Regions from separate parts of the Clostridium sp. 'deep sea' genome, predicted to be linked through region 1. Evidence: riboswitches for the same ligand, from Rfam matches in the RefSeq annotation. Region 1 holds a riboswitch; each other region holds the start of a gene.

Region 1 (2,209 bases):
GAGCATATGAACCCACACCATTAAGTTTTGAAAGACCACATGTCCATTCTTTTATAACCTGTTGTTTACGTATTTTTTGTAAACTAAAAACTTTGGTTTCAGTGTTTGGCAATAGCTTAGAGCGATGAAACTCGTGAACTTTCGTTGTGTGATTTTCATCTCCATAAATGTTACTGCTTAAATTTGTTAGGGTAGCATAACCAAAACGCTGTAATCTTTTTGTCATTACAGCATCACTATTAAACCAAGCTACCATACTATGCTTTTTGTCTTGTAGGGTAGTTATTGAATTACATAAATACATCAACCCACCACACTCTGCTACATAAGGTAGTCCTAAAGAAAGCTTATTTTTTATATCTGTTAACATTGCTTTATTGCTCTCTAATTCAGCAGCAAAGACCTCTGGAAAACCCCCACCGAACATAACCATGTTCGCTTCAATAGGTAGACATTTATCTGTTAAGGGGCTGAATTTTATAATATTTACACCTAGTTCTTGTAACAAATCTAAATTATCTTGGTAATAAAAATTAAAGGCTTTATCATAAGCAAGTGCTAGATTTAAGTCTGTTATTTTTTCTATGTTTATAAACTCAGCTTTTATAGGCTTAGCCTTTTTAGCTAAAGCCTTTATACCATTAAGGTCTATTGTTTGCTCTGCTAAGTAAGCTAATTTATTTATAATATTGTTTAGTTGACCTTGCTCAATTGCTGGAACCAAACCCAAATGCCTCTCGGGTAACATAACCTCTTGTGATTTTGTTAAATAACCGAGGGCTTTAACATTGCTGTATTTTTCAACAGCCTCTTTAAGAAGTTGATAGTGTTTTTCACCGCTTACATTATTAAATATAACAGCCTTAAGGTTTAAATCTTTATCAAAATCAGCATAACCTTTAACTATAGCGGCAACTGATTGGGAGATTCCTTGCGCATTAACTACTAAAATTACTGGCAAGCTAAGTATTTTTGCAATTTTAGCAGTACTGCCAATATCACTGCCAATTTCAGCACCATCAAATAACCCCATAACTCCCTCTATGATGCTAATATCTGCATCGTTGTTATTCTTTAAATAAAGGTATTTTAAGTATTTTTCCTGAACCATCCAGGAGTCTAGATTGCGACAACTACGTTTTGTAATATAGCTATGAAAAGCAGGATCAATATAATCTGGACCTACTTTAAAAGGCTGTACTTTATGGTGTTTTGCCAAAGCAGCCATTATAGCCATAGATACTGTTGTTTTTCCAGCGCCACTGTTGGTACCTGCGATAACTACTGCTGACATTTAACTTACCTCATTCTAAAATTTTAATAAGACAACTATTTTTAAAGCAAAAAACACACCTAGGAATAGGTGTGCATAAATAATAAAAGTATTATTAATTACTACTGCCACCTACCTCCCACCGAAGTAGTTGATTAACTTGATATAAGGCAGGTCTCCTGGCTCACAATCACTCTACTCTCTTGCCTTCCCATTTAGTTAAAATAGTGGCTTAATTAAGATTTCGTCATGTTTACAGTAACGGGGGCTGCAACGGTTTTTCACCGTTTTCCCTCTTAGCCTTTGTTTTACCAACAAAGGAACCTTAAATCGCTATTCAATTTTTAATTATAAAATTAATTAATAATTTATTACATCATATTCATTAAAATTATGTTATTAAACAAATAAAATTAATCTTTTTTTATATAATTCTGAATTCATTCTATAGACTTTCTTATTATTAGTCAAGAAGAGCTTGTAAAATGTTATTTTCTACGAATAGTTAGTATATTTTCAATGAACAAAGGCATTAACTAAGTTATTTCCTTTTTTATTGTCCCTGTTTTAAATGTTTCACAAATATGTCTCTAATCTCTGGTATCTCTCCAAGTCCAGTTAAATTTACTTCAACTAAGTAACCTTGACTCTCTAATAATGATTTCCATGAATCTGGCTCTTCACTTGCCATATCATTTTGGGCATGATCACCAGCTACAATCATAAAAGGCATTAGATGTATTTTAGAGATATCTTTACATTTAATAGTAAGCATTAAATCCTCTATTTCAGGGTGCCCTTCTACTGTTCCAACATAAATATTTTCTTGAGCCAACTCTCTAAAGGCATCTTCTAAATTTAAATAGGATTCGTTTGCAGCATGCTCTGTACCATGTCCCATTAAAAATAAAGCCTCATTATCCTTAAGTTGAGGTA
Region 2 (2,209 bases), 880 kb from region 1:
AAAAAAGAGAGCAAATGGATAAGTAGCACCATATCCTACCGTAACCTCTTCACTATTAACCGCCTCAATAGAGGCCGCTAAACCTGGTGTACTTGTCATACCACCACAAATACCACCTATTAAGTGTATTACATTAAGCTTTAGCACAAATTTGCCTACCACATAGCCCATAAAAACACTGAGACTACCTGTAGTAAGTCCAAATAATAGTAATTGCAAGCCAGAGCTCTGTATGAGAGACACCGCATTATAGCCATAGTTTAATCCAACAATAGCTAAAAACATATTAAGAGAAATATCTCTAACTACTGATAATGATTTTTTACTCATACTAAAGTTCATAGAGCCAATTTTTTTTACCTCACCTAATATTAAAGACATAATTAGTACTCCACCGGTTGATCCTAAAGCAAAATTACCAATAAAAGAACCCAAATAAATCTTTACTTTGCCAAGTAATACCCCTGTTAAACATACAAAGCTAAAAGCTATAATATCAAAACTAGTATTTTTTGATTCTGTTATATTGTCGTTAGTGTTATCATTTTTACCTTGTTTAGTATATTTTTTACCCATAAACTGAGCAAAAATAATAACTATTGCTACTCCAGGTACATAAGATATTGAATAGCCTAAGCCTACTAAAGCTTCACTATTAGCTACTGAATTTTTAGCCATTTCTAAAGCGGTAGCTAATCCTGGCGAGCTTGTTAAAGAACCAACATAAGTACCAATAATGCTTGCGTTACTAAAGTGAGTAAAGGATTTAGCAAATATTAGGGTTAAACATGCCCCTGTAAATGTAATAACAAAAGCCAAAAATACAAATTTTAAGCCATTTTTTTTAATAGTTTGTTTAATGTTTTTAGAAGCAATAAGACCCACTGAGGCAATAAAGCCAATTAAACTTAAGCTAAACAAATCTTTGGTAACAAAAGGGGCTCCAAAACTAACATTGCCATTAATAGCTACCCATTTAGTTACCGTGTAGCTTAAAAAAATGCCAACAAATAGCCCCCCAGAGCTACCTAGTTTAAAGTTTTTATACTCAAGTTTACCAAGATACTGCCCTAAAACTATACTTAAAAACAAAAGAACAAAAGGGTTTGTGATAATACTTTTTATATCCAAATGATTCTCCTCCTCAAATTATCACCTTAAAAAATAAAAAAACCAGCATTCAAAAAATGCTGGTGCTCGTTGGCTTTTACCTTTCCTTTACGAAAAGCAAACATCAAAAACAGTAGAATACATAATCCTACCATAGTTTAATAACACCTCCTCATCCTCGTGAGTAAATTACAGCATTGTTACTACTGGCAGGTCTCCTGACTTAGGCATAACAAAATTTATTCCTTCCCATACATAAGTACAGTGGTAATAATAAATTTCTAACCTTTACAGTGGCGGGACCGTGTTGGCTTTTAACCAAACTTCCCTTTTAAGAAATTGCGTATTAACAATTTCACCAATAGCCGAATATTCAATTCCGCTTCACTATACAATGCATTTATAAAACTGTCAATGTTGTTTTTTAAACTTTAAGGTCTTTTTTGTGTTTAAGGTACTAGGCTACAAACATTAAATTATAGGTTTTTAAATGAAAAAGACCCTATATGGGTCTTTTTCTGTGTGTTTATTAAGTTATCTACTAAAACTTATAGTAGTAATTAATCTTGCATAAATTTATACTTATATGAATGAGGCGGATTAAAGTTTTCTTTAATATTTCTTAAAGTTACCCATCTCTGTAGGTTTAATTTACTTCCTGCCTTGTCATTTGTTCCTGACTTACGTGAACCACCAAAAGGCTGTTGACCAACTACGGCACCTGTTGGTTTGTCATTAATGTAAAAGTTACCAGCACTGTGGCTTAGTACTTCTTCCATATGTTCTATTACATATCTATCCTGAGCAAAAATTGCCCCTGTTAAAGCATAAGGTGATGTTTCATCACATAGCTGTAATGTATCTTCAAATTCTTCGTCATTATATACATAAATAGTAAGTACAGGTCCAAAAATTTCTTCTTGCATTGTCTTAAACTTAGGGTTGCTAGTTACTATAATAGTAGGGTCAATAAAATAGCCTACAGAGTCATCGTAGGTTCCCCCAGTAATAATTTCAGCTTCATTTGAGTTTTTAGCGTAATCAATATAGCTGGCAATTTTATTAAAGGCCACTTTATCAATAACTGCACTCATATAAT
Region 3 (2,209 bases), 1.5 Mb from region 1:
AGGGTTCATTTAACAGCTCGCTAATTACAGTGATACCAATTGCTGTTACAGTTGCAGGAAAATTGCTTTCACAGCTTCCTGTAAGCTGTTGTTCTGTTAAGCTATAGTTTAACATTTCGCTCTTAATACCAGTCATTATATTTTGCGCATCTGCACTATCAAAAGGAAAAGATAAAGTACAGGATACAGCTATTGGCTGAGCATTTAAACATACCGCCTCTAGTAAAGCAACTCTAGCTGTTAAGGCACCCACTAATTTGGGGTCAACTTTAATATAGTCATGTTCTTTGTTACCAATAGATACACTATTATCGGCAGTTATTATTAAAGTTTTACTACTTGATTCTGTAACTAATGCGTCTCGATACTTCACAGTTATATCTTCTTTATTTTTTTAGGCATTGCTAGGGTTAAACCAGCTGCAGCCACTATATTTGCCACTGATGCAAATACTAATACAGGAACCATAGCCCACAATACTTTAAGGCTTAAATGGGGAAAAACTACCAAGCTTAAAGGCGAGGCTACGCCATTTAGTAAAGAAGCAAGAATAATAGCTGCAATTTTAGATTTTCTCCAAATAAACCCAAACACATAACATATTAAACCCATTTCAACAGCTAACACTAAGTGAACTGGTATAGTTAAATAAAAGCCTTGTAACATTGCCGTAAATAGATGTCCTATTGCACCCACAATACAGCCATCAAGGGGTGAAATCCAGGCAGCAGCAAAAAATCCAGGCATTGAGTCAAAAGCTGCAGTAGCAACTAGTCCAGAAAAGGGTTTGATATACGCCCCGATATAAGACATAGCAATTAACAGTGCCATTCTTACTAATCTCTTTGTTTTCATTTCTTTATCTCCTCTCCTAATTCAAACACAAAAAAACCCCTGAATTATCAGAGGAAATAAAATACATACTTTATCAATGCATCACCTCATTCCCCGAAGGTAACTAGCAACTATGGATAGGCAGGTCTCCTGACTTACAGCTTATGCTGCTTACAGTGGCGGGTCCGCTCAGGTTTTGCACCTGATTCCCTATTCTCCTTAAAATACTAAGGCACCTAAACATGCTAATATTCAATTTTCACCACTAATTATAGCTTAGTTTATAAAAAATTCAAGGCTTATTTTTTTATAGATAACCATAACCCATCATTCATAGGCAATAAGGCTGAGCTTAAGTTTTGTTGTTTAGTTAATAAGGTATTAAACTCACTCATATCATTAGCTAATTGTGGTGGAGCATTTAGTATTTCTACTAAAGCATCATGGGTTATTAAGGCTTTGCCTTTGTTTAAAATATTAATACAGTTACTAAGCATCTTGCTATACAGCTGTGGATAGGTATCTTGAAGTATTAAATCGAATTTTAGTTCACACGTTTGCACATATTGCTCTGCATTAGCTAAACATAAAGTAACGTTATCTTCACATTTTGCTTTACTAACATTTTTTTTAGCAACAGCCAGTACGTTTGAATTATTTTCAATAGAGATTATTTTACCACCATATGTTTTAGCTGCTAAGGCCATATAGATTGTGGCATAACCACAGCCTGTACCTAACTCTAAAATTTGTTTTGGTTTATGGGCTAAGATATAGCAGTATAAAAATCTACCTGCTTCTGCTCCTAAAGTTGGGTAAATTATCTTGCCTGTTACATTATTTTGCTCTATCTCAGCTAAAACACTGGGGCTTTTTCCATGCAAGCTATTAATATATTGGTTTATGTTCATGTTATTACCTCTCGCTAAATTATTAATAATAATTCGCTACGCTGGTTTTATTTAATAGAAGGTTTAAAAATCCTACATTACATTTAACCACTCTTTTATTATACAAGAACACAAAGGAAAATGAAGATGTTATTGCTTAATAAAAGTTCTTACGCCTCAGCACTATAATCTGGAGTCATTCCATGTTGTATTAATGATAATTTATTTTATAATGATAAGTAATTTAATTGTATTAGTAACACATGTTCTAGCTTAAAATACCCTCTATCCAGTCGTAACATTCTTGTAGTTGTTTGGCATTAACTGCATTTGACCAGTGCTCGTATAAAAGCTTAAAGCTATTATTGTGTTCTTTTATTTTATTTAAATAGGTCTCAACATCCGCCCAACCCTCTTTTGGGCTTAGGCTAGGTAAGGCTGGATAGTGGTTTAGTCCTTTTTCAATGCTAAGATTAGATAAATGA
Region 4 (2,209 bases), 330 kb from region 1:
TAAATCAATATTGTACTGCCTTTTATAATACTGTTTCATATAATTATTAAAAAACTCTTCTTCAATCAAATCAGGATAGTTCTTCATAGTCATCCATATTAAAGTGAGTGGTGAATCAACATTAGGAGATCCCCAATTAAACATTCCTTCTGGCATATGGTATATTTGCTTATTTTCATATGCTTTTACACTATCCCAATCTTGTCCTTTGATTTCGTTTGCTAAATACTTATCTGCATCAGCACCAAGAAAATCATAAACTACCTCTGGATTCCATTCATATAATTGCTCCATAGAAATTTGAGCACCATCTTCTTTTAAATCTTTGGCAGCGTTTATAAGACCTGTTTTTACTAGCCAATCGTCACCATAATAGTTTCCACCTCTTACAGTAAACATTTCTTCACTATTGCTTCGTACCATTATTGCTAATTTTTTATCTTCATCTTTGATATTTTTTAAGGCCTCATTAACTATTTCATTTGCCTTATCCCATTCTTTTTGTAATGTATTTTGCTCTGTAATTTCAAAAACTTCTCTCATTAGGCTATCTATTTGAACTGACCAATCCTCATTTTTGGGATTTTTTATAAAAAAGTCTACTATCGGAATATCAATATTTTCTAAGCCTTTTTTCTGAAAATCCCCATAAACAAGTATTACATCTGGAGCCATTTTTAATATCTCTTCTGCATTTGAAGTAAAGCCCTTTAAAAAACTTGTATTTATTGATTTATAATTAGGAACAACAAGTTTTAGCAGTTCTTGATTTGCATCGCTTATACAGCGGGGATGTACACCAACGAGTTTTTCGGTATCTTTAACAACATTTGCATACGTTGCTAACAATGGTGGAGCTATTATAATAACTTTATTAAGTTCACTGGCAGCAGGCAATACTACTTCTTGCCCTGATAAATCAGTGATTGTTCTAGTATTGTTGTGCTCTGGTACACTAGCTCCTTTTTCATGGGCTACTTTATTACAACCCGCCAATGCCATACAAGAAATAAGAGCAATAATCATTACTATTAAGAGTTTTCTTTTCATTTTTCTCTCCTTAAATTTGTTTTGAGGAAATAAAAAAACTCCTGCCCAAGAGGCAAGAGTAAAAACGTGTACATTTAATAACACCGTTAATAAATGAACCTCCCACCGAAGTTTTTATTGAAATAAGAAAAGGCAGGTTTCCTGACTTACAGCTTAATTTACTCTCTTTCCTTCCCAGATTACTCCAGTGGTTACAAGATTTCATTGCTGCTTACAGTAGCGGGGGCTGCAATAGATTTACACTATTTTCCCTATTACCTCAATTACGAGCACCTTTTCTATGCCAAAGTTAGTATATGGCAATTACTCTCAATATTCAAGTACTATCATGTACTTTTTTGGTAATTTTTAACTACAAATCATAATAATTTAACATATTCGATAATAGTATTATTACTTTTTACCCTATACGTAAATAAAAAAATAGTGCAGCATAAGCCACACTAATTTTAATTAACTAATTACTCTCATGGTATTTAAATAAATTACTCATGTTATCTTTAAAATAATTATAAATATTTTTTACTGTTTCATCAATCTCGTCGTTATAACTAGCTGTAGGTGTTGCTTGCACATATGACTCAATATACTCATCTAAGTCAGTGTAAATTAACGAACTTATGTCATAACAGATGGATAATTTGTCTTCATATACTTTTAAATCTTCAAGTTCATTAAATGTATATAGATTTCCATAGATAAATACATAGTCATCATTAGAAGAAATATCTTCTTTATCATATGTCATAATATATAACAAGGGTAAAGCACTATAGCTGCCTGGATATTTTTTTTGAGGAACCATCGCTGACACAACCAACGCAGATTCCTCCATTGTTGCTATCAATTTTCTACCTGCATCCCTACAGAAATAATTCATTCCAATAAGTTCTTTTTGTTCATCTTGTGAAAGATTTTTATCAAAAATAACATCATCCTCTTCTTGTAAATATAACTTACCACTTGAAGATGATACTATGGGCTTTTCAATGTTTTTAAAGATTTTTTCGTAAGTGTTTACATACTCTTTAGTTATCTCTAACTCAGGTGTTTCTACCTCATTACTCTCAAAATAATATTGCAGTTCTTTATTAATATTTTTTATTATGTCGCTATCAACCACCATTGGTCCAGGATGATTTTTGTCACTGACAATTGT

What was found. Region 1 has a riboswitch for cobalamin ahead of IMX26_RS08000 (cobyrinate a,c-diamide synthase). Riboswitches for the same ligand answer to the same signal wherever they lie in the genome.
Region 2: linked by a shared signal. The riboswitch ahead of IMX26_RS12035 (YidE/YbjL duplication) and the one ahead of IMX26_RS08000 (cobyrinate a,c-diamide synthase) in region 1 are both predicted to bind cobalamin.
Region 3: linked by a shared signal. The riboswitch ahead of IMX26_RS14865 (ECF transporter S component) and the one ahead of IMX26_RS08000 (cobyrinate a,c-diamide synthase) in region 1 are both predicted to bind cobalamin.
Region 4: linked by a shared signal. The riboswitch ahead of IMX26_RS06410 (ABC transporter substrate-binding protein) and the one ahead of IMX26_RS08000 (cobyrinate a,c-diamide synthase) in region 1 are both predicted to bind cobalamin.

Annotation. Positions count from the first base shown of each region.
Region 1 covers NZ_CP063353.1:1,702,127-1,704,335, forward strand. Annotated here, with positions in the region: gene IMX26_RS08000 (cobyrinate a,c-diamide synthase) at 1-1,294, opposite strand, end outside; cobalamin riboswitch at 1,425-1,616, opposite strand; gene IMX26_RS08005 (sirohydrochlorin cobaltochelatase) at 1,827-2,209, opposite strand, start outside.
Region 2 covers NZ_CP063353.1:2,580,286-2,582,494, forward strand. Annotated here, with positions in the region: gene IMX26_RS12035 (YidE/YbjL duplication) at 1-1,131, opposite strand, end outside; cobalamin riboswitch at 1,301-1,488, opposite strand; gene pruA (L-glutamate gamma-semialdehyde dehydrogenase) at 1,671-2,209, opposite strand, start outside.
Region 3 covers NZ_CP063353.1:3,189,796-3,192,004, reverse strand. Annotated here, with positions in the region: gene IMX26_RS14870 (AIR synthase related protein) at 1-373, opposite strand, end outside; gene IMX26_RS14865 (ECF transporter S component) at 376-855, opposite strand; cobalamin riboswitch at 957-1,089, opposite strand; gene IMX26_RS14860 (methyltransferase domain-containing protein) at 1,134-1,745, opposite strand; gene IMX26_RS14855 (sugar phosphate isomerase/epimerase) at 1,993-2,209, opposite strand, start outside.
Region 4 covers NZ_CP063353.1:1,367,372-1,369,580, forward strand. Annotated here, with positions in the region: gene IMX26_RS06410 (ABC transporter substrate-binding protein) at 1-1,050, opposite strand, end outside; cobalamin riboswitch at 1,164-1,342, opposite strand; gene IMX26_RS06415 (hypothetical protein) at 1,508-2,209, opposite strand, start outside.